2 regions of the Paenibacillus sp. V4I9 genome follow, and region 2 is predicted to be linked to the other one. Evidence: a T-box and tRNA genes for the amino acid it is inferred to sense, from the RefSeq annotation. Region 2 holds a T-box; the other holds one or more tRNA genes.
What was found. A T-box is a leader RNA that pairs with one kind of tRNA and senses whether it is charged. The one in region 2 lies ahead of QFZ81_RS21850 (arginine--tRNA ligase), so its partner is inferred to be a tRNA-Arg.

Region 1: it has a tRNA-Arg gene. The T-box ahead of QFZ81_RS21850 (arginine--tRNA ligase) is inferred to sense a tRNA for this amino acid. The anticodon was not compared.

The regions. Positions count from the first base shown of each region.
Region 1 covers NZ_JAUSZE010000001.1:310,959-320,857, forward strand. The annotation lists rRNA gene QFZ81_RS01420 (16S ribosomal RNA) at 296-1,837, shown strand; rRNA gene QFZ81_RS01425 (23S ribosomal RNA) at 2,078-4,998, shown strand; rRNA gene rrf (5S ribosomal RNA) at 5,117-5,233, shown strand; tRNA gene QFZ81_RS01435 (tRNA-Met) at 5,284-5,360, shown strand; tRNA gene QFZ81_RS01440 (tRNA-Lys) at 5,368-5,440, shown strand; tRNA gene QFZ81_RS01445 (tRNA-Leu) at 5,461-5,540, shown strand; tRNA gene QFZ81_RS01450 (tRNA-Gly) at 5,584-5,658, shown strand; tRNA gene QFZ81_RS01455 (tRNA-Arg) at 5,667-5,743, shown strand; tRNA gene QFZ81_RS01460 (tRNA-Pro) at 5,770-5,843, shown strand; gene QFZ81_RS01465 (HD-GYP domain-containing protein) at 6,572-7,609, shown strand; gene QFZ81_RS01470 (diguanylate cyclase) at 7,659-8,549, shown strand; gene QFZ81_RS01475 (GAF domain-containing sensor histidine kinase) at 8,577-9,899, shown strand, end outside.
Region 2 covers NZ_JAUSZE010000001.1:4,619,192-4,629,090, forward strand. The annotation lists gene panD (aspartate 1-decarboxylase) at 94-495, shown strand; gene QFZ81_RS21830 (YheC/YheD family protein) at 488-1,243, shown strand; gene QFZ81_RS21835 (threonine synthase) at 1,632-2,609, shown strand; gene QFZ81_RS21840 (hypothetical protein) at 2,772-3,401, opposite strand; gene QFZ81_RS21845 (hypothetical protein) at 3,492-3,626, opposite strand; gene QFZ81_RS21850 (arginine--tRNA ligase) at 3,746-5,632, opposite strand; T-box leader at 5,712-5,931, opposite strand; gene QFZ81_RS21855 (EamA family transporter) at 5,980-6,846, opposite strand; gene QFZ81_RS21860 (GDYXXLXY domain-containing protein) at 6,904-9,141, opposite strand; gene QFZ81_RS21865 (methyl-accepting chemotaxis protein) at 9,309-9,899, opposite strand, start outside.

The DNA of each region.
Region 1 (9,899 bases), 4.3 Mb from region 2:
GTATGTGCTATATTATGATTCTTGTTCCAAACGGACAAGGGGCAAGCGATTATAAATGAGTCTGAACGTGTTGAATATCTTCACGAATGGATAAATAAAATAAAAGCTTGCAAATGAAATTCCAATATGGTATATTACTTCTCGCTGCTTCGGTAACACGGCAGTGAACGAAAGAAATTGATCTTTGAAAACTGAACAACGAGTGAGTAAGCACGAACGAGAAATCGTTCAAAAAGAGATTGCAAAATCTCGCTAGCAACGCAAATGAGCAATTAAGCTTTCAGATAGTTTTACTATTATGGAGAGTTTGATCCTGGCTCAGGACGAACGCTGGCGGCGTGCCTAATACATGCAAGTCGAGCGGATTTATCCTTCGGGATAAGTTAGCGGCGGACGGGTGAGTAACACGTAGGTAACCTGCCTATAAGACTGGGATAACTATCGGAAACGATAGCTAAGACCGGATAACTGGTTTTCTCGCATGAGAGAATTATGAAACACGGAGCAATCTGTGGCTTATAGATGGGCCTGCGGCGCATTAGCTAGTTGGTAGGGTAACGGCCTACCAAGGCGACGATGCGTAGCCGACCTGAGAGGGTGAACGGCCACACTGGGACTGAGACACGGCCCAGACTCCTACGGGAGGCAGCAGTAGGGAATCTTCCGCAATGGACGCAAGTCTGACGGAGCAACGCCGCGTGAGTGATGAAGGTTTTCGGATCGTAAAGCTCTGTTGCCCTAGACGAACAGCAAGGAGAGTAACTGCTCTTTGTGTGACGGTATAGGAGAAGAAAGCCCCGGCTAACTACGTGCCAGCAGCCGCGGTAATACGTAGGGGGCAAGCGTTGTCCGGAATTATTGGGCGTAAAGCGCGCGCAGGCGGTCAATTAAGTTGGGTGTTTAAGCCCGGGGCTCAACCCCGGTTCGCATCCAAAACTGGTTGACTTGAGTGTAGGAGAGGAAAGTGGAATTCCACGTGTAGCGGTGAAATGCGTAGAGATGTGGAGGAACACCAGTGGCGAAGGCGACTTTCTGGCCTATAACTGACGCTGAGGCGCGAAAGCGTGGGGAGCAAACAGGATTAGATACCCTGGTAGTCCACGCCGTAAACGATGCATACTAGGTGTCGGGGATTCGATTCCTCGGTGCCGAAGTTAACACAGTAAGTATGCCGCCTGGGGAGTACGCTCGCAAGAGTGAAACTCAAAGGAATTGACGGGGACCCGCACAAGCAGTGGAGTATGTGGTTTAATTCGAAGCAACGCGAAGAACCTTACCAGGTCTTGACATCCCTCTGAATACGGTAGAGATATCGTAGGCCTTCGGGACAGAGGAGACAGGTGGTGCATGGTTGTCGTCAGCTCGTGTCGTGAGATGTTGGGTTAAGTCCCGCAACGAGCGCAACCCTTGATCTTAGTTGCCAGCACTTTGGGTGGGCACTCTAAGATGACTGCCGGTGACAAACCGGAGGAAGGTGGGGATGACGTCAAATCATCATGCCCCTTATGACCTGGGCTACACACGTACTACAATGGTCGGTACAACGGGAAGCGAAGCCGCGAGGTGGAGCCAATCCTTAAAAGCCGATCTCAGTTCGGATTGCAGGCTGCAACTCGCCTGCATGAAGTCGGAATTGCTAGTAATCGCGGATCAGCATGCCGCGGTGAATACGTTCCCGGGTCTTGTACACACCGCCCGTCACACCACGAGAGTTTACAACACCCGAAGTCGGTGGGGTAACCCGCAAGGGAGCCAGCCGCCGAAGGTGGGGTAGATGATTGGGGTGAAGTCGTAACAAGGTAGCCGTATCGGAAGGTGCGGCTGGATCACCTCCTTTCTATGGAGACTCGGATCTGATAGATCCAGTCAAGTATCTTCGGATACAAAACGTTTACTCACTCGTGTTCAGTTTTGAAAGAGCAATCTTTCAAACACAAGTTGACAACCAACATCGCTTTGCGAATGTAATGGTTGCAACATTGTTCCTTGAAAACTAGATAACGAAACAAAACGTAAAGTAAGAACTTAGGTTGTGTGATTCTTTTGGATCATGCAAAAATCTTTAAAGTTTTTTCTAGGTTAAGCTAGAAAGAGCACACGGAGGATGCCTAGGCACTAGGAGCCGAAGAAGGACGTGGCGAACGACGAAATGCCTCGGGGAGCCGTAAGCAGGCTTTGATCCGGGGATGTCCGAATGGGGGAACCCAGCTGTGGTAATGCGCAGTTACTCTATTGTGAATACATAGCAATAGTAGAGGCATACCCAGGGAACTGAAACATCTAAGTACCTGGAGGAAAAGAAAACAAAAGTGATTCCGTCAGTAGCGGCGAGCGAAAGCGGAATAGCCCAAACCAAGGAGCTTGCTCCTTGGGGTTGTAGGACCTCGTTATGGGGTTAGTTCGGTAGGCGAAGAGATCTGGAAAGGTCCGGCATAGAAGGTAAAAGCCCTGTAGCCAAAATCGAACGAAACCCCTAGAGGTATCCTGAGTACGGCGGGTCACGTGAAACCCCGTCGGAATCCGGCAGGACCATCTGCCAAGGCTAAATACTCCCTAGTGACCGATAGTGAAGCAGTACCGTGAGGGAAAGGTGAAAAGCACCGCGGAAGCGGAGTGAAAAAGAACCTGAAACCGTGTGCTTACAAAAAGTCAGAGCCCTCTATATGGGTGATGGCGTGCCTTTTGTAGAATGAACCGGCGAGTTACGTTCCCGTGCGAGGTTAAGCTGAAAAGGCGGAGCCGCAGCGAAAGCGAGTCTGAATAGGGCGCTTTAGTACGTGGACGTAGACCCGAAACCGTGTGATCTACCCCTGTCCAGGGTGAAGGTGAGGTAACACTCACTGGAGGCCCGAACCCACGCATGTTGAAAAATGCGGGGATGAGGTGGGGGTAGCGGAGAAATTCCAATCGAACTCGGAGATAGCTGGTTCTCCCCGAAATAGCTTTAGGGCTAGCCTCGGATGTTGAGTTGTGGAGGTAAAGCACTGATTGGGTGCGGGGCCCGCCAAGGGTTACCAAGTCCAGTCAAACTCTGAATGCCACAAACTTAAATCCGGGAGTCAGACAGTGAGTGCTAAGATCCATTGTCAAAAGGGAAACAGCCCAGACCATCAGCTAAGGTCCCCAAGTGTGTGTTAAGTGGGAAAGGATGTGGAGTTGCACAGACAACCAGGATGTTGGCTTAGAAGCAGCCACCATTGAAAGAGTGCGTAATAGCTCACTGGTCGAGTGACTCTGCGCCGAAAATGTAACGGGGCTAAACACGCCACCGAAGCTATGGCTTGCACGTATGTGCATGGGTAGGGGAGCGTTGTATGTACGTAGAATTCTGACCGTAAGGACAGGTGGAGCGCATACAAGTGAGAATGCCGGTATAAGTAACGAAAAGATCAGTGAGAATCTGATCCGCCGAAAACCTAAGGGTTCCTGAGGAAGGCTCGTCCGCTCAGGGTAAGTCGGGACCTAAGGCGAGGCCGAAAGGCGTAGTCGATGGACAACAGGTGGAAATTCCTGTACCACCGTAGCCGTTATGAGCGATGGAGTGACGCAGAAGGATAGTGACGCGAGCTGATGGATGCTCGTCCAAGCAGTGAGGCTGATGTGTAGGCAAATCCGCACATCGTTAAGGCTGGGCTGTGATGGGGAGGGAAACTTTAAGTACCGAAGGTCATGAGTTCACACTGCCAAGAAAAGCTTCTAGCCAGGCGAAGGTGCCCGTACCGCAAACCGACACAGGTGGGTGAGAAGAGAATTCTAAGGCGCGCGGAAGAACTCTCGTTAAGGAACTCGGCAAAATGACCCCGTAACTTCGGGAGAAGGGGTGCCTCGGTAGGGTGAATAGCCCGAGGGGGCCGCAGTGAAAAGGCCCAAGCGACTGTTTAGCAAAAACACAGGTCTGTGCGAAGCCGCAAGGCGAAGTATACGGGCTGACGCCTGCCCGGTGCTGGAAGGTTAAGAGGAGTGGTTAGGGACCTCGGTTCCGAAGCTATGAATTGAAGCCCCAGTAAACGGCGGCCGTAACTATAACGGTCCTAAGGTAGCGAAATTCCTTGTCAGGTAAATTCTGACCCGCACGAATGGCGTAACGACTTGGGCGCTGTCTCAACGAGAGATCCGGTGAAATTTTAATACCTGTGAAGATGCAGGTTACCCGCGACAAGACGGAAAGACCCCATGGAGCTTTACTGCAGCTTGATATTGGACTTTGGTACGATCTGTACAGGATAGGTGGGAGCCTTTGAAGCCTGAGCGCCAGCTTGGGTGGAGGCATCGTTGGGATACCACCCTGATCGTATCGGAGTTCTAACCTGGTACCGTGATCCGGTATGGGGACAGTGTCAGGTGGGCAGTTTGACTGGGGCGGTCGCCTCCTAAAATGTAACGGAGGCGTTTAAAGGTTCCCTCAGAATGGTTGGAAATCATTCGCAGAGTGCAAAGGCATAAGGGAGCTTGACTGCGAGACCTACAAGTCGAGCAGGGACGAAAGTCGGACTTAGTGATCCGGTGGTACCGAATGGAAGGGCCATCGCTCAACGGATAAAAGCTACCCTGGGGATAACAGGCTTATCTCCCCCAAGAGTCCACATCGACGGGGAGGTTTGGCACCTCGATGTCGGCTCATCGCATCCTGGGGCTGAAGTAGGTCCCAAGGGTTGGGCTGTTCGCCCATTAAAGCGGTACGCGAGCTGGGTTCAGAACGTCGTGAGACAGTTCGGTCCCTATCTGTCGCGGGCGTAGGAAATTTGAGAGGAGCTGTCCTTAGTACGAGAGGACCGGGATGGACGTACCGCTGGTGTACCAGTTGTCTCGCCAGAGGCATCGCTGGGTAGCTATGTACGGAGGGGATAAGCGCTGAAAGCATCTAAGCGCGAAGCCCCCCTCAAGATGAGATTTCCCAGTATGTAAGACCCCTTGTAGACGACGAGGTTGATAGGTTCGAGGTGGAAGTGCAGCAATGTATGCAGCTGACGAATACTAATCGGTCGAGGGCTTAACCTAATATAGGGATCTTTAATCGTAGATTAAAGTCTCTCAGATTCGCCCAGAAAAAAAACCTAAGGATTACTTTACAAATGTTTCGTATCTAGTTTTCAAGGCGCAAACCACGCTTTGACTGTTTGGTGATGATGGCGGAGGGGACCCACGCGTTCCCATCTCGAACACGACCGTTAAGCCCTCCAGCGTCGATGGTACTTGAACCGCAGGGTTCTGGGAGAGTAGAACGTTGCCAAGCAGTACCCGCAAGGGTATTAGTACCAATGTAGGGAACACATCTAACTATGACGCGGGGTGGAGCAGCCCGGTAGCTCGTCGGGCTCATAACCCGAAGGCCGCAGGTTCAAATCCTGCCCCCGCAACCAATGATGCGAGTCATTAGCTCAGTTGGTAGAGCACCTGACTTTTAATCAGGGTGTCGTAGGTTCGAATCCTACATGACTCACTTTGCCTTATTTACAGCATGCGCGTATGGCGGAATTGGCAGACGCACTAGACTTAGGATCTAGCGGGCGACCGTGGGGGTTCAAGTCCCTCTACGCGCATCAATCATCCCCAAGTCGTACTATACGGCTTGGGGATCCCTATGCGGAAGTGGCTCAGCGGTAGAGCATCGCCTTGCCAAGGCGAGGGTCGCGGGTTCGATCCCCGTCTTCCGCTCCATTTATTAAGCGCCCTTAGCTCAGCTGGATAGAGTATTTGACTACGAATCAAAAGGTCGGGAGTTCGAATCTCTCAGGGCGCGCCATTTTTTTAGATATTCATAGTTAGTTTCGGGACGTAGCTCAGCTTGGTAGAGCACCTGCTTTGGGAGCAGGGGGTCGCATGTTCAAATCGTGTCGTCCCGATCATAGTAGAGCATAATCTAGCAGTGAAATCACTGCTAGATTATGCTTTTTTGTGTTTTCATACAGTTAACTGATTTGATTAATCATAACTTGATTGCTTTCGGTCTACTGCGTTTTAGCTAGGGGTTGGGAGCCAATTTGGTATGATAGTGGGCCCTTTGATAGGTGGTTTCCTCGGCGGATGGGTCCACAAGGAGCAAATTTTATATCCATCTATACAATGGACTATAATAACCACTTGACTCCTTACGGATCACAGGTATATATCTATGACAATTATTCTTCTTATCAGGTACAAAATGCGCTTAAGCACGAATACTTTATGGAAACTACAGTAATCGACATTGAGCAGATTCTATTAACTCTCTACAATCCGAATAATCCCTTCTCCCAAAATGGTAAGAGGACACACAGCTCTTGTTATCACTTATTGAACCTATTATTTCAGTTAACTAGATCTTTAGAACTAGAAAAGGTCAGCCTATTTCATTAGAAGTGGGCTGGCCTTTTTGTTTTTGGTGCAGGATATACGCAAGTTATCTGACAGAAATCGAGAGAATAATCCAAGAAATTAACAAAAAGTGAGTAATTATATAGCGATATGAGTAAAAAAATATTAGAATAATGGAAATTTTTATTTATAATAGAGGAGAATCTCCTTATTAAGAAGAACTAGTACTAATTCAATAGTTGGGGAAGTTTATTTGAGAAGAATAAGAGGTACATCTATGCAGAATTCATTGTTTTTTAAAAATGTGATAAATTCTGATTCCATCTTCGAATCGATCGGACAATTGAGTGATATCGCCAAGAAAACAATTGGCTGCGAACATATCTCTCTCTTTCTTATAGACGAGAAACATCAGAGCACCCCAGCATCTTATTCGGTTAATATTAGTACCGCAGTCATGGAACAGTTACAACAAATTGTGCTCCAAACGCAGTTTTTTTTCCGAAATCCCGATGGTATACGTTTGTCTGTACATAAGGCAGAAGGACATATCAAAAATTATCTTATAATGAGCAAGTATGAATGTATATACGGTTTTCATATAAAGCATGGACCTTCTTACGGGGCTTTATTATTCTCATTTCCTTCTGATATTCAACTTACGGAGGATCAATTGCATCTATGCAACCTCATTAAACTGCATATGGAACAATTGATTAAAAAGATTCAATTTCGGAGACAAGTGCTGAAACAGAAAGCTTACGAGAATCTTTTTAATACGTTGAGGGTTAAAGATAGCTTCACGGTCGATCACTGTTATAATGTCGCTTTCTACTCTACTTTGCTTGGAGCGAAAGCGGGGGTAAGTGAGGACGAACTGGAACGACTGAAGTTAGGGGCTCTTTTGCATGACATTGGTAAAATAGCAATTCCCGATCATATTTTAATGAAACCTGAACGGTTATCAGATGAAGAATTTAACGTCATTCGCCAGCATCCTGTAATTGGCTATGAGTTGCTCAAAGATTTGCCGGATGTTGAGCACCTGCTGCCTATTGTAAAATGGCATCATGAACGTATGGATGGGAGAGGATATCCGGACAATCTGCAAGGTGAAGAGATTCCCTTGCTTGTACGCATTGTAAGTATTGCAGATGCATTTGATGCGATGACTTCTACGAGAGTATACCGAGATTCGCTGCACGTGCATGAAGTCAGGGAACAACTTCTTATTCACGCGGGCAAGCAGTTTGATAAAGAATTGGTGCGAATTTTCTTAAGTATCATCGATGAGCAAATGCAAATGAATGGATAATAACTTATCAACATGCAACTATTTTAGTAATGAAAGCTGGGATAGATTAATGAAATGTCGCATTCTTATCGTCGATGACGAACCCCATAATTTAAATATACTCCGTATATTTTTAAATTCGTTACATTATGAAATCATCACGGTTGAGGATGGTAAAGAGGCTTTCTCCATGGTCAAAGAGACGGCACCTGATCTTATTTTACTTGATGTGATGATGCCTGAAGTGACTGGATTTGAAATATGCAAACAATTAATAGCCGAAAGTGACTTTGATATTCCGATTATTTTCTTATCTGCAAATGCACAGAAGGAAGATATTTTACAAGGACTACGATTAGGAGCCATTGATTATTTGACCAAGCCATTCGATCTGGATGTGCTGGAACGAAAGGTTGAAATTGCCCTCCACCAAAAAGCGAAGGTTAAAAACTTGAAGAAAGACAATAAACAATTAGCCAAATTGGTGTATGTGGACGCATTAACTGGTTTATATAATCGAGCCTACTTGGATATTACCATTCGGATGATCAAAGAGGGAACCAAGCAATTTCAAGCCGCTATGATGGTCGATATGGATTATTTTAAGGACATTAATGATAACTATGGTCATTTGGTTGGGGATCAAGTCTTGAGGGAAGTAGCAACGATCATATCTTCGAAAATTTCTTGCGAGCATGATCTAGCCTTTCGGTACGGCGGGGACGAGTACTTGGTCTTACTCCAAAGTGAAGCGAATTGTGTAGAGATTGCAGACAGCATTATTAAGGCTGTCGACGGTTTAAAGGTTAGCCTGGCACCGCATAAATCACAGGAATTTTCAGTAAGCATAGGGTTGACGAATAATTTCGACCCTAGCTCGTTCGATCAAATCATTATGCAAGCTGATTCTGCACTTCTTGGGGCCAAGAATAACGGAAGACATCAAATAAAGATTCGCTAATAAAAGGGGAATGGGTGGCGCATGGTCATGGAATTGAAAAGTTTTCAAAAGTTATTTCAAATGACGAAGGTCATTAATTCTCAGTTTGAAATGTCTGAAATCCTGCAAGTCTTCGTTGACGCGATCGCAGGAGAGATTACTCAAGCGGATCTTGTTGGTTTTTTCTTGAAACAGCCGGATGGTACTTTTCAAGGATATAAAGGCAATAAATTGCCTGTGGATATAACGGAGCTGCTCATAGATCCCAGAGAAGATGAGTTTGTTAGGGATATTTTACGCAACCAAGCTAGCGATTATATCTCGGATACGAGTATTGATCTGAGATTGGATCAATCCAAGAGACAACTATTAAAAATTAAATCTATTCTCGGGATTCCCGTCATTGTAGAAAATGACGTGTTTGGTCTTGTCTTCGTCCACGATTTCGGAAAACCGATGAATATTACCCAGGAGCAGATGGAAGTTACAGAAGCTTTTGTTAACATGGCAAGTGTGGCGATTCGCAATATCCGTATGTTCGAACAACGGCAGCTTCTGATGGAGAAGCAGCAGCTTCTTCTTGACGCTACGAAAGCTTTATCGGAGTCATTGTCGGTCAAAGATGTTCTGAACACTTTTTTCCACTACATGCGCAAAGCCAGTGGGTCTAAGGATATCGGTATTCATCTATATAATGAAAAAGAGCATACCATTGAGCCCTATCAATTGTCTTCTGTGAATGTAACGGTTGACGAATGGAAGGTTAAGCATAGAGAAGTCAAGTTAACCATTGAAAATGACCGCCTTTTGTATGAAGTCATTACTCAGAAGAAATCAGCGGCAATCGAGGATGTGTATGCGGATCCGCGGCCTAATCATAAAGCGTTCGTCTCTTTTGATATCCGGAGCATAATGGTATTCCCGCTCGTGGCCAAAGGATCCGTTTACGGTGTCGTTGCGATTCCATCTATTGGGAAGCCTAGGAAGTATGAAGCGAGCATATTGGAATTCTGCCAATCGATTTCTGATGCTACAGCTACCGCGCTATCGAATGCCCAGCATACGGAAACATTGGATCACTCTGTCAATGAACGTTCCATAGAGCTGCAGCATGCTAACTTCAAGCTTGAGGGTCTAGTACGAGAGCTAGAGCATCTAAATGAGTTGAAAAGTGATTTCATCGCGACACTTTCGCATGAGCTGCGTACGCCGATTACAGCGGTTAAAGGATCTGTAGATATCCTTAGCAAAGGAATTCTCGGTGGTCTCAACGATTCGCAGAAGGATTTACTGGATATTGCATCCAAGTCGATCGAGCGTTTACTGGATCAAGTGAATGAATTGCTGGATTTCGCTAAAATGGAAAATGGT
Region 2 (9,899 bases):
TCGTAGGAAATAGGCTTTAACCTACACCAGGAGACTGACCTTAGTCATACTTTGTGATGTAAACCCAATGTGATGATAAAGGAGCTACTGCATATGCAGCGACTTATGTGTAAAGGGAAGATCCACCGTGCGACGGTAACGGAAGCCGATTTAGATTACGTTGGAAGCATTACCATAGACGGTTTACTGATGCGCAAAGCGAATATTTTACCCTATGAAATGGTTCAAGTCACAAGCCTGCGTAACGCTACCCGGTGGAAAACTTACGCGATACCTGCGCCGGAAGGCTGCGGTAAGATCGGTTTGAATGGTCCCCCTGCCCACCTTTTTGCTCCTGGCGACCTCGTTATTATTCTTAGTATGGGCCTTATGAATGAAGCCGAAGTTATCAACCTCAAGCCTCAAGTGGTTTTCGTTGATGAACGTAATCAATTACTCCGAGTTGAAGAACATGATTTGGTTATTCAAAAGCAAGAAGTGAAGTCTAATGACTAAGAAACTAAACACAAGCAAATGGTCTAAATATAAGCTGCTGCGGAAATCATCTAAACTTAGTGTGAATCTTCCAGAAACAGCATGGCTGAGAAAGAGCTCTTTCTGGCGCATGATAAAAAAATACGGTGAGGTCATCATTAAACCGACTGGGAGCTATGGGGGCAATGGTGTCATTCGGATCAAAAAGATGGATTCTTCCACATATGAGGTACAGGATGGCGCTACGAAGAAAAATTTTACAGAGCATAGCCAATTAAACGCCTATATCAAAAAGAAAGCGGGCAAGAACAACATCATTCAGCAGCGAATTCCGCTTGCTACGGTGAATGATCGGCCCTTTGATCTAAGAGTGATGGTGCAGCGACGCCTCAATTCATCTTGGGAAGTGACTGGTAAACTGGCCAAAGTGGCCGGAAAGGGCTTTATCGTAACGAATATTCGCATGAGCAGCGGTAAGGTCGTATCCGTGGAGCATGCTCTCAAAAACTCGGCGCTCAAAAAGATGCGGGCTGCTGACCTCCTCTCACAGCTCGATAAAGTTGCTCTACAAGCCGCTCAGAAATTAGGTCCTTTCTATCCTTGGGTGCGTACGATGGGGATTGATATGGCTTTTGATAAAGAGGGAGATGTTTGGATTATTGAGGTTAATTTTGCTCCCATGCTTGAGCTATTTTTGAAACTGAAGGATAAATCGATGTTCCACAAAATGAAGTCATTTCACAGAAAAAAACAAAAAAATGAATCGTAAAAATAAACCGGAAAATAAGTTCGAAAAATAAAATAAATCAAAAGACACAAGCCGTTTCCTTCTTCTCCTCTTAGTAATAGTCTAAATAAGAGTTTGCAATAGCGAAACTCAAATTACAACTACAATAGTTTTCCTGTTGAAAACTTTGAGGAGGCCCGGAGATGAATCGATTGGGGCTTTATTGCTCGCGATGTTCTGCAAGGCTCCCTTTCCGCTATCAAGAAATGAAATGTGACTGCGGTGGCACTTTATTGGTCGATTACGACTTGGAGCACATAGCTAGAACGTTAACGAAGGAAGCTTTACAAACACGCTACCCATCGATGTGGAGATATAAAGAATTGCTTCCAGTGAGTAACCCTGATTGTATCATCACCTTAGGAGAAGGTTGGACGCCGCTGCTGCGCATGCAGGATGGGAGCAGAAGCTGCCGATTAAACGTCTATGGATCAAGAGAGAAGAGCAGAACCCGACGGGGAGCTTTAAGTCGAGGGGCTTCTCCGTCGCTGTTTCCTTGCTCAAAGAAGCCGGAGCGACTAAAGCGGCCGTTCCATCAAATGGAAATGCCGCGGGCGCATTTGCAGCCTATGCAGGGCGTGCCGGAATCGAGGCTTCCGTCTTTATCCCCAAGGATTGCCCACCATTAATTGTGGACGAGTGTCCGTTATATGGAGCAGCCACCTTCCTTGTCGACGGCTTCATTCATGATGCAGCAGCAATCATTGAAGCGGGTAAACAAGATCAGGGTTGGGTAAACATCGGCACATTGAAGGAGCCCGGACGTGTAGAAGGCAAGAAAACAATGGGACTTGAGCTCGCCGAACAACTTGGTTGGACGTTCCCCGACGTTATCATTTATCCAACCGGCGGCGGCTCTGGTATTATTGGCATGTGGAAAGCTTACCAGGAGCTCAAAGAACTCCGCTGGATTGACGGTCCCATGCCAAGATTCGTCTGCGTTCAGGAAGAGGGATGCCAGCCAATTGTCGATGGCATAGCATGCAGCCAAGCTGAAAGTGACCAAGCTGCCGGAGTAGAAGCAAGTCCGACAGGTATGCGCGTACCGAATCCGCCAGATCTGGCGTTCATCCTGTCGATTGTGGAACAGAGCGGCGGCACAGCCATCGCCCTCTCCAAGAGCCAAATTGCCGAGGCCACTCGCACTTTGGGCTCGCAGGGCATCTCCGCGTCCCCCGAAGGCTCGGCAACTTGGGCAGGACTGCTTGCCCTCTGTGACAGCGGATGGCTGCGTCCGAGCGATTCCGTTGTGCTTTTTAACACATCGCATGCGATGAAATATGTGAAGTTTGGTTCCATCTCTGCACTTCCGATTATTAAAAGCTATGAGGATTATTGCCGTTTGTAGGAATGCTGTACGTTGTACACTTCCCATGATGCAAACACAAAAAAGCCTATTTACAGGAAGAAAAGACCAAACCTAACCAAACCTAACCAAACAAAACCAAATAAACCAAGCCAAAACAAAACAGCCAGGAGGAAACCCTCCTGGCTGTTCATTTTCTCAACCTTATTGACCTAAATTATTTTCTTCATACAACCGATACATCGCTTGAATTAAAGGCTCTGCCGGGTCACGATTCAATAAATATAACGTCATTAAATATTGCAGCGGAAGTGCACACGTATTATTGCCATCTTCAACGGCTACGAAGCCAGCCTCTAGGACTGGACCATGCTCCTCATGAAGCTCCAAGTCCACGTAGATCTTTTGATCAGGGAATTCTTCTCGTACGGTAGCCGCACAATAAGGAACAATATGTTTATCCAGCAGCTCTTTGGCTTCATCTTCCGACTGTGGAGGATTCGGCAGCGGATGATTTTCTGGGCTTCTCAGCAAGTCTACGAAGAAGGACGATAGCCACAGCCCCGCATTCGGATTCGTTTGGAAGTTTCTCATAATTTCATTCAAGAAAAATCCGCATGATGTGGACTTTTCATCATTTTTAAGTGTGAAAGCAAACATGGGACCGTAAGTCGGATTATTACCGATTTGTCCATCTACTTCATATTCGGGAAATTGTTCTTTCATTACTTCTTGAATGTGCTGAAACCAAGTCATAATGATTTGGGCCTGCTCGCGTTCTTGATCTTGTTCGTTATCTACTGGAGCTTGTGTATCGATATCTTTTTCTGTCATTGTGGTTAAAGCCTCCTGAAACATTCAAATTGGCACGAATATCCCTATTGTACCGCATTTGATCAAGATCAGAAAGCTTATGTTGCATTTTTAAGGTCGAATGCGAACAACCCCGACTTCCGAAGCATTTATCGAAATGGCAATGCCTCCTTGACCGATCGTTGCTTTAGCAAATTGTCTTACTCTTCCTTTCAATTTTCCATTGCTATAGCTTGATTTAAGCATAGACGAGCTCCTCCTCCACTTGAGCGCATGAACAACAGCTGCATACTGCAGTAGCATATGCGCAAGGAGTGACAGGTTGTCTCGGCGAGTACATAGGATGAATGTGATCGTTTTTCCGGTTACAATCGTTTTGGTGTCGGCATACCCAGTACTTCCAATACATGATGCATGGTCTGTTTATACGTTTGCGTGATCCAAAAGCGATGGGCGATGTGTTCTTCACTACCTTTTAAAACCGGACAAACACTGTAGAAATGGTTAAAAAGCGAAGCTAGCTCGAAAGCATAATGGCAGAGTATGCTAGGTGCCAATTGCTTAGTGGCAGTTTCCAGTGTTTCGGGCCAATAGGCGACGTGCCTCAAAAGGTGGTATTCCTGTTCTTCCAAAAGGGTCCCATCGAACTTTGCATCCATCTTATGAAGTCGAGTATCTTTCTTCGCTTTGTCCAATATACTGTTTGCTCTTGTGTATGCATAAAGCAAGTAGACGCCCGTGTTCCCGGTAATTTCCGTCGCATGTTCCAGGTCAAAAACAACTTCCGTTTGCAGCTGATATTTCAGCAAATAATAACGGATCGCAGCCGCAGCTATCGATCTGCTGGAAATCCCCGCTTTTCTTGAGCGTTTAGCGTCAATGACTCTCTCCATGCGATCAAGTAGGTCCGCGACTTTAATTCCAATCCCTTGGCGTCCAGACATCGCATAGGAGCTCTTGTCATCCGAAATATCAATACCCAGTCCTGAAGCAGTTTCCGGGCTTAAGGAAACGACCCCGTAGCTCACGTGCTTAAGTTGACTCGCCTGCTGCTCATAGCCCAGTACTTCTAGAGCTAGCTTAACCATTTCCTGCGGGTATTGCTGACGATAATCAATGACATTAATGACGACATCCGCTTGCCCTATCGATTTCATTCTGCCCTGGGAAGCTGTGGACCATAGTCCATCCTCCCATTTTTTATATACAAAATCATTCGGCAGCACACCGAATTTCCATAGATGATAGGCTATATCCTTTGCTGTATACGTTAAAATACCATTGGAACGGACGAGCACTTTATCCCCTTGATAATCCGTGCTTTCTCCAGCTGTAACAGCTCCTTCTTCTAGATTCTTCAGTACCCAGCAGCCTGCTAGTTTCCCATCCGTCACCTTATGAAACATACCTGTTTGGCTTAACAGCTCGAAGGTTGTATCCCAAAATCCCGCTCTCACAATACTGCTTTCCCAAACCAGCACATCGTAGTGAATACCGAATTGCTTCATTTCTTCCAACTGCTCGCGAACGATCCTTTCCGCCACCAAAGCACCCATCCATGCAAGATTGGAATGCCCGCTCTCTAGCGAATGAAGAACTGTAGAACGCTGCTCTACTAGCTCCGGCTGCACTTTGTAAGCCTGATTCACCTTCGCGTAAGTCTCCCAACAAAAGTCGCCAAATCGATTATAAGGCTCTTCTGTTTGTGTATGAAGAATGCCCACCACGGTATCCGCTAATTGATTCCCCAGATCATCAATATAGTTATGCACCTCCACCTGATAGCCTGCTTGCGAGAGCATGCGTGACAACGAATCACCGATACAGGAATTTCTCAAATGGCCAACATGAGCGGCTTTATTGGGGTTGATTGACGTATGCTCGATCAAAATTTTAGTTTTGTTTTTTTGGTCAACAAGCTCTTTGGCAGCACCATAATGACCAGAAGACCAGGTGTCCCAATTTACATAAAAGTTCAGAAACCCCGGCGGCACCGCAGCCACTTTGGCAAATAAGCCTTGAACACACCCGTTTTTTTCTATGCGTTGTTGAAGCTCTTGCGCGATTTGCAAAGGAGCTTTTCGAACTATTTTTGCTAAAAGCATTGCTACATTCGTGCTGTAATCACCGTGCTCAGGATGAGCTGGGTGCTCTGTCAAGATTTTCAGAGTCGCAGGCTGTTCTATTCCGTACTCTTGAAATAAAACATCTACATGAAGCTTGATTTCATTCGTTAGAAGCTGCTGAATCATGGAATATTCCTCCTAATAGGATAGTGCGAAACTGCGAATGTTTTTCGCAGGAAAACACAAAAAAGCCCCCGTCTCTACAATAAGAGACGAGAGCTGTCATTCCCGCGGTACCACTCTAAGTGTTAAACCACTGGTTTAACCCCTCCAACGATAACGGCTTACGCCGGATCTCCCTACATCGTACTTTCGGAAGACCATTTCCCAGGCCCGCTTCACTCTTGACATTCGTACCGGTTCCCACCTGCTCCGGCTCGCTGCGACTGTCCGACAAGAATTACTGTCCTGTTCACCAATGTTGCTTATGAGATTAAGAATTTACTGAATATTACAGCAATAATAATGTGTTGTCAAGATGCAACTAATTTCATCATCATAATGCCAATGAATGCTAAAGCTAAGCCGGATTGCTCCATTTTCGAGAATTTGTCCCTCAAAACAAACCGTGTATACAATAAGACAATCAATACATTAAGTGCAACGACCGCGGAAACTAACCCCGTTTTCCCCTGATCGAACGCATGGATAATGAAGATCATGCCAATGACATTTGTAATCCCGACGACCATTCCAATCAGGAAGGTTCTACGTTCTGTCCAACTGGCTGGCGCAGCTTCCTTTCCTATATCCTTGGCCCTGTCTTTCAACCACCATAATCCAAAACAGCATGTCCCTGTTGCAAACATAAAAAATAGCGTTGGAAATAATGGCGCAGAAACGATGGTTGTCCATTTGCTAGACAAATCATTTCCGGCAAAAAGAAACAAAGCAAGCACTCCCCATCCGGCTCCTTGCAGATTCTTTAATGTGATATCATTCGAATAACGAACGAATAAGATACCTACAACGATCACAATGAAGGCAAAAAACTGCCATAAATTGAGTCGTTCATCCCAAAGTAGAAATGCAACGAAGACCACAACGACCGATGGTAACCCGGTGAGGATGGCAACTAACGAGGCTTTGCCTACCGCAAAGCCTTTGAACATACTGGCATTGGCTCCAAATGAGAACAATCCCATCTGAACACCAATCAAAGCAGACACCGTCCACTCTTGCTGTGAAATAAGGGCGCAGCCAATGCTGACGAGCGCCCCCATAAAAAATGTGCCGCAGAGCAGCACATTCCGATTCAGCGATTGCTGACTGGTCCAATGATATAGAATGCCCCGCAGCCCGAAACTGATAGCCGCAAGTACTGAAAATATGAGCCACATGAGAACAGATACCCCTTTCTTTTAAGCAAAGATCGGGTAATTTTACCACATTAATCTTTATTGAACAACACTTGGTTGTAACAATAAACGCACAAGGATCGCATCGCCGCCAGCAGATACTTTTACTTCAGCAAATTTGGCATCCCGTTCATATACACCGCCTGTTCCTTCCGGAATGAAATAAGTCTCAATGCCGAACTCAATACCCTCGTAACCGATTTTGCTTCCATTCAAGCGAACCTCTCCCGCTGCTAATGTTTCCCCTTTAGTGTACACGCGGCGGTATTCGTAAACACCTGTCGCCCGGTTCGGAGCGAGAACGATTGTAATTTTCTTCTTAGAAGTGGACGCATGATCCATAACTTCAAAGATTTCCGTCTCAGATATCGTATAGCGCAAACGCACATAATCACCCTGTATGAGAGAACGTGGATCAAGCGGTTCAAGCTGCAGCTTAATTAGCTGTCCGTGAGCGAGCAGCCACTCACTTTTACCAATTTGTAAGGACATTGCCATGACTTGCAGCAGAACTAGCAGGGCAATAATCCAGCGGTTCATTGTATAATTAGAGCTAACCTCCGCTGGTTCAATCGCTTCCAAGCGATGTCTTTTTTCATACCAAACTGTAAAGGCGAGAACCAAAATCCCGATGACTGCAAAGCTAATCGATTTGTGCAGAAGCTTCCAGGCCAGATCGTAATATTTGTATACTAGGAAAGCAATCCAGAAGCCCATTGACCAAGCGTAAATCCATTTAATATGCAGTTGTCTACTAATGACCAAAGCGAGAACAACGACGATAAAGAACAGCACATTGGCTATATAGTACCAAGATGACTCCGCCATAAAGGTTAAGGCAAATAAAGTTATCAGAAATGAAGGAAAACTGCTGTAAAGTATAGGTTGTCTGACTCCTGCATTTGCTATGACCTGACCACTGGCAAATATAACGAATAATAAACTGGTAAGCATGGTAAGCACAATTATCCCGCTATCCATCCAATTGAAAAGTACAAAGGAAGCAACAATAACAGCGGCAAGAAAAAAGAATATACGATGAACCAACCCAGCAATGCAGATAAAAGCTGCAATCGTAAGAACCAGGAAAACCAAGAGAATAGGAACATTCTCTGTAAAAACAGCCGCTCCTGCGCCAAGCAGCAATCCACTAATGAGAATCGTGTATCGCACTAATGAATTTAGTTTTTTCGCTATGATCATCGCAATGACAGTGACACAACCAAAGCCTATTAGTATATTCTCCGGTTCATTAAATCCTAGTACAACAGTGATAATCCCAATGATCGTCAAGCTTCCCAGAAGCGAACCAATAATGATGACAGAAACCGTGAGGACACGGACGACCCATTTGGTAAAATCTCCATCCGGCTTCGCTTGATCCGAAGCTTCTAAATCTGAGCGATTTCCCGGATCCAAATGCTTGGATTCAGGATTCCAAGAACGAATAAAGTTCATGAACTTCACATTCACAAAGATGAACAAGATAATAAACAACAAGCTGGCAATGAAAAAAAACTCGTTATAATGCTGGATAATAAGCTCAATATATTTGACTGTCACCGTAATCGATACCCACAAACCGGCAAACAGTAGATAAGCTTTGTTCCTCGTCTTGTGTGTATAGTAAACGGTTATCGCAAGTACTAGGACGAGAGGTAAGTTCATAAAGACACCGTACTTTTCGTACGCTTGAGAATTTGAAGCGATGACTAAAACCGCCATCCCTGCTTGAAAAGAGATCCATTTGAGAAATGGCGAGTGCAAACGACCCTTCTCGGTCAGGACATACAAGATGGCATTCGCAATGGCGATTCCGAGCCAGATAGCCATTTGGATGATTTCCACATCTGAAATCCCTCCCCAACGTCCGAAGAAATAAATCCCATAAGCGAGATGGCCTAAAATATAGGCCAGTACATAGTAGGGCTGCCATCTAGTTAATAGGGCAAGTAAAAATGCTGGAATGAACCATACGGCGAACAAACTGTAACTGTCAGCATGAGAATTGTAGGTTTGCCCAATGAGTCCAACCCCTACACCGAAGGATATACAACTAGCAAACAGGCTAAGTTTACTTAGAAACTGCCTGCCATTTTGACGAGAAAGCCATACAGATAAGCCGTAAAAGCCCATTATGAGCACAAAGACAGGAATGAATTTCTCCCAGCGGTTTAATTTCTCCCAATTCGTAGCAAAAAAATATACAATGGCGGTTAGTAAAGCACTTGCTCCCAATACATAGCCTAGTTGAATCGTAACAAATTTAGATTTCAAGATGATTTCCCCCCTCCCTTACTTCTTATTGTACTAGAGATGTTCAGTTTGAGAAGTACTATCTATTCCTAGTACCAGATCATTAGCCCATGGATGACTGCGACTTTAAAAAAACAAAAAAGCCAGCCCTAGGCTGGCAAGTAATCAAATGAAGAAAACCCTTAAATTCAATTTGTAATCTTAAAATTTTGAACAGAACTTTGCAGTACAACAGCCATATCAGATAACTGGCGAATAGCCGAAGTAATTTCCTGAATGGAAGCACTTTGCTCTTGAGCTGCCGCCGCAACTTCCTCGTAGCCTGCAGATTGTTCCTCAGTAATCCCAGAGATTTTCTGCATGGCGTTAGAAATGATCTCAAAGGATCTTTCTGCTCTCTCTAAAGTACTGATCAAATGGTCTGTCCGATTGGAGAAAACGGAAATACCGTTAAAAATAACTTTAAAACTTTCATACGTATCATTAATCCAGCTTTGACCTTGTTCAACTGCTTGATTTCCCTGAACAATGCTCTCCATAACAAGAAGGCTATCATTTTGGGTACTGGAAACGAGCTCGGTGATCGAGCTTGCGGCTTTCGTGGATTGCTCGGCCAGCTTCTTCACTTCACCAGCGACAACGGCAAAGCCTTTCCCCTGTTCGCCAACCCGTGCCGCTTCAATGGACGCATTCAGAGCCAATAGGTTCGTCTGCTGTGCAATTTCAGTGATGATATGGATAATTTCCCCAATTTCCTTCGAACGGTTTCCAAGCTGCTG